Regions from separate parts of the Limnohabitans sp. TEGF004 genome, predicted to be linked through region 2. Evidence: predicted binding sites of a transcription regulator. Region 2 holds the regulator's gene; the other holds the start of a gene.
The links. The regulator sigma-54, encoded in region 2, starts transcription at its own class of promoters, with help from an activator protein. The targets are predictions, from matches to a motif close to TGGCANGNAANCTGCTTT.
Positions count from the first base shown of each region.

Region 1: urtA (urea ABC transporter substrate-binding protein) is a predicted target of sigma-54. The motif match lies at 1,094-1,111, and genes of this name have one in related genera.

Region 1 is NZ_AP027056.1:98,786-101,183, reverse strand. Features, by position in the region: gene ureC (urease subunit alpha) at 1-53, opposite strand, end outside; gene LINBF2_RS00490 (urease subunit beta) at 53-382, opposite strand; gene LINBF2_RS00485 (hypothetical protein) at 395-562, opposite strand; gene LINBF2_RS00480 (urease subunit gamma) at 569-871, opposite strand; gene urtA (urea ABC transporter substrate-binding protein) at 1,181-2,398, shown strand, end outside.
Region 2 is NZ_AP027056.1:2,452,798-2,455,195, reverse strand. Features, by position in the region: gene lptB (LPS export ABC transporter ATP-binding protein) at 1-547, shown strand, start outside; gene LINBF2_RS12035 (RNA polymerase factor sigma-54) at 550-2,121, shown strand; gene LINBF2_RS12030 (THUMP domain-containing protein) at 2,130-2,398, shown strand, end outside.

The DNA of each region.
Region 1 (2,398 bases), 270 kb from region 2:
CCGACGGTGGGGCCAAACATTTCTGCGTAGGCGCGTTTGCCGATGGTTGCCATCAGATGTTTCCTTTGTTTGGCACGTCCACCGCACCATTCACTAAGCCACGAAAACCAAACACTTGGCGATCGCCGCTCAGGTCCACCAACTCGACCGTACGTTGTTGGCCAGGCTCAAAACGTACCGCTGTACCTGATGCAATGTTCAAGCGCATGCCGTGTGCGGCTTCACGATCAAAGCTCAAGCCGCCGTTGGTTTCAGCAAAGTGGTAGTGCGAGCCCACTTGGATGGGGCGGTCGCTGGCGTTTTGCACGACCAGCGTGTGCGTGCGTCGGCCTGGGTTGAGGGTGTGTTCACCCTCGTCAATCAACAGTTCACCGGGTGTCATGTGCGCCCCGCTTTATTTGTCGCGACCAGTGAACCACCACACCACCGCAGCCGCGACAGCGATGGACACAAAGCCCCACACATCGGTGGCGTGGTAGTGCGAAGCGCCTTCTATGCCGTGGCCCTCGTGGGCCAAAACAAGCGTGGGCAACAAAACAAAAAGAGAGAGAAGTTTTTTCATAGCGTTTCAAACAATGGGTTGATGCACAGTGACGAGCTTGGTGCCGTCGGGGAAAGTGGCTTCGACTTGGATGTCAGGAATCATTTCGGCCACGCCGTCCATCACGTCGGCACGGGTCAGCACGTTGCGGCCTGCGCTCATGAGTTGCGCCACGGTTTGACCGTCGCGTGCGCCTTCCATCACGGCAGCGCTGATGAGGGCCACGGCCTCGGGGTAGTTGAGCTTCAAGCCACGGGCTTGTCGACGTTCGGCCAACAAGGCGGCAGTGAAGATCAAGAGCTTGTCTTTTTCGCGGGGGGTGAGTTCCATAGTGGTTTTGACTATGCAACTTGCGTGCCCTCTTTTGCGCTGAGCCACACGCACCAAGTGCATGCTTTGGTGCACGAAACCCGTCTTGGTGCACGCATAAGCGCACCGCAAGTCGCGCCACCTTGGTGCATTGCCCTTGAATTGAACTGTCTTGGTGCATGGACGCCATGCTTGAAATGTTTCTTATAGCGAAGACATTTTTCGCCTAGGAGAAACGCACGTTGGCACAGGCTTTGCGATGGTTGTTGTGAAGCGCACCGTTACCGCGAGCGCCGAACCAACCCTTAATTTTTGGAGTGAACCCCCATGATGAATCGTCGAGGAAACCTGAAGGCTTTGGCCGCTGCTGCGGCACTGTCCGTTGGCTCATTTGTGATTGCGCCACAAGCGCTGGCCGCTGACACCATCAAAGTGGGCGTGCTGCACAGCTTGTCCGGCACCATGGCCATTTCCGAAACTGTGTTGAAAGACACCGTGCTCATGGCCATCGACGAAATCAACGCCAAGGGCGGCGTGTTGGGCAAGAAGCTCGAACCCGTCGTGGTGGACCCCGCTTCGAACTGGCCCTTGTTCGCAGAGAAAACCAAGCAGCTGATCGGCCAAGACAAAGTGTCTGTCATCTTCGGTTGCTGGACATCTGTGTCTCGCAAATCGGTGTTGCCTGTTGTGGAAGAAATGAATGGCTTGCTGTTCTACCCCGTGCAATACGAAGGTGAAGAGCTCAGCAAAAACGTGTTCTACACCGGTGCTGCGCCCAACCAACAAGCCATCCCCGCTGTGGACTACTTGATGAGCAAAGACGGTGGTGCTGCCAAGCGTTGGGTCTTGTTGGGCACCGACTATGTGTACCCGCGCACCACCAACAAAATTTTGCGCGCCTACCTCAAGAGCAAAGGCGTGGCAGACAAAGACATCGACGAGAAGTACACCCCGTTTGGTCACAGCGATTACCAAACCATCGTGGCTGACATCAAGAAGTTTGCTGCTGGCGGCAAAACCGCTGTGGTGTCCACCATCAACGGCGACTCCAACGTGCCGTTCTACAAAGAACTCGGCAACGCGGGCTTGAAAGCTAAAGACGTGCCTGTGGTCGCCTTCTCAGTGGGTGAAGAAGAACTGCGCGGCGTGGACACCAAGCCTTTGGTCGGTCACTTGGCGGCATGGAACTACTTCATGAGCATCAAGACCCCAGCCAACGACGAGTTCATCAAGAAGTGGTCTGCCTACGCCAAGGCCAAGAACATCGCAGGTCACAAAGACAAGCCTTTGACCAACGATCCGATGGAAGCCACCTACATCGGCATCAACATGTGGAAGCAAGCGGTTGAAAAAGCCAAGTCCACCGACACCGACAAAGTGATTGCAGCGATGGCCGGCCAAACCTTCAAGGCACCCAGCGGCATCGTCAGCAAGATGGATGAGAAGAACCACCACTTGCACAAGTCGGTGTTCATCGGCGAGATCAAGGCCGACGGCCAGTTCAACGTAGTTTGGAAAACACCAGGCCCTGTGAAAGCCAAGCCATGG
Region 2 (2,398 bases):
GCCCGTGGCGCATTTGCCGATTCACCGCCGCTCGCGTTTGGGTTTGAGTTATTTGCCGCAAGAAGCCTCCATCTTTCGCAAGCTGAATGTGGAAGACAACGTGCGCGCGGTGCTGGAGTTGCAACGCGACGAAAACGGCAAGCCGCTGCAACATGACGAGATTGAAAAACGTTTGACGTCTCTGTTGCAAGAGTTGCGCGTAGACCACTTGCGTGCCTCGCCCTCTGTGGCGCTGTCGGGCGGTGAACGTCGTCGCGTGGAGATTGCACGTGCTTTGGCGACCAACCCCCGCTTCATTTTGTTAGATGAGCCGTTTGCAGGTATTGACCCGATTGCGGTGATTGAAATTCAACGCATCATTGGTTTCTTGAAGGCGCGTGGCATGGGTGTGCTCATCACTGACCACAACGTGCGCGAAACCCTGGGCATTTGCGACCACGCCTGCATCATCAGCGACGGCCGTGTGCTGGCGCAGGGTACGCCGCGCGAAATTATCGAGAACGCGGATGTGCGACGCGTGTATCTCGGCGAACATTTCCGAATGTGATCATGAAGCAAGGCTTATCACTCCGTGTCTCCCAACATCTGGCGCTCACGCCCCAGTTGCAGCAGTCGATCCGACTGTTGCAGTTGTCGACGTTGGAGCTGAGCCAAGAGATTGAGCAAATGCTCGACGAGAACCCGTTTCTCGACAAAGAGTTTGAAGAAGCCCCGCGCGAAGAGTTTGGCCTCGACAAAGCCGATACACCGAGCCGCGACGAAGAGGTTGAGCCCATGCGCGAAGTGCCGTCGATGGACGGCGGCATGTCTGAAATCAGCGTAGATAACACGGCCAGCGATACCGAACCCAGCGTGGACGGCATTGCTGAAAGTTGGGATGGCGATGGCAGTGTGGAGTTTTCTGCCGACGATTCCGAGTGGGGCGGCGATGCCCCTGCCAGCAATAACAACAACACCGCTGACAGTGACACTGCCGATGCCACTGAGCTGGCGCGCATGCAAGAGTCGCTCACCTCGCATTTGCACCGCCAAGCGCTGTCGCTGCGCCTCAGCCCCACCGATACGGCCGCGCTGCGCTACTTGATTGAAAACCTCAACGACGATGGTTATCTTGAAGACACCTTGCGCAGCTTGGCCGAAGGTTTGGGCGGGGACGACGAAGAGCAAATCGAAGAGCTGGAGCATCGCTTCCAAGTGGCTCTGTCTCTGTTGCAAAGCCTCGAGCCCGTAGGTGTGGGCGCACGCGATTTGGCCGAGTGCTTGACGCTGCAACTCAAAGCGCTGACGCCCAAAGGCGAAGAAGCATTGCAGATTCGCGACACGGCAATTCTTATGTGTAAGCAGCCGATGGAGATGTTGGCCAAGCGCGATTTCAAACGCCTCGCCGTCATCGTCGGTGACAGCGAAGCCAACGTCAAAGTAGCGATTGCCCTGATCGGTCGCTTAGAGCCCAAGCCAGGCCGCCGCTTTGCTGATGTAGAGCGCCATGTGGTGGTGCCTGATGTGTTGGTGACCCGCGTGGGCAAATCCACCATCGCGCCTAAATTCAAGGTCGCGCTTAACCCCGATGTGATGCCCCGTTTGCGCGTGCACGACATTTATGCCAACGCCCTCAAAGGCGGCAAGGGCGACAACCATGCGGGCTTGCAACAACGCTTGCAAGAGGCGCGTTGGTTCATCAAAAACATTCAGCAACGCTTTGACACCATCTTGCGCGTGAGCAACGCCATTGCTGAGCGCCAGAAAAACTTCTTCATCCACGGTGAACTTGCCATGCGCCCGATGGTGCTGCGCGAAATTGCCGAAGAGTTGGGGTTGCACGAATCCACCATCAGCCGCGTGACCACCAACAAATACATGAGCACGCCCTTTGGCACGTTTGAGCTCAAGTATTTCTTTGGCTCGGGGCTAGAGACCGACAGCGGCAACAACGCATCCAGCACAGCGGTGCGCGCGCTCATCAAGCAATTTGTGGCGAGCGAGAACCCCAAAAAGCCGCTATCGGATAATCAACTCTCCGAAATGCTCAAAGAGCAAGGCATTGAGTGCGCACGCCGCACCGTGGCCAAATACCGTGAGGCGCTGCGTATTGCGCCCACGACACTGCGCAAAGCGCTTTAAAGAATCCTATGAATCAATTACATCTCTTCTTGCCCTGTGCGGCAGGCGTCGAATCCTATTTGGCCGAGGAAGTGCGTCGCATCACTGGTGTGGGTGACGACGACATTCGCGCCTTTCGTGCGGGTGTGATGGTGCGCACTTCGTGGCGCGATGTGTTGCAGCTCAATCTGCACAGTCGCTTGGCACAGCGCGTGTTGGTGGAGTTGTCGCACACCCAGTACCGCCAAGAAGAAGACCTGTACCGCGCTGCGGGTGAAGTGGCTTGGGAGCTGTGGTT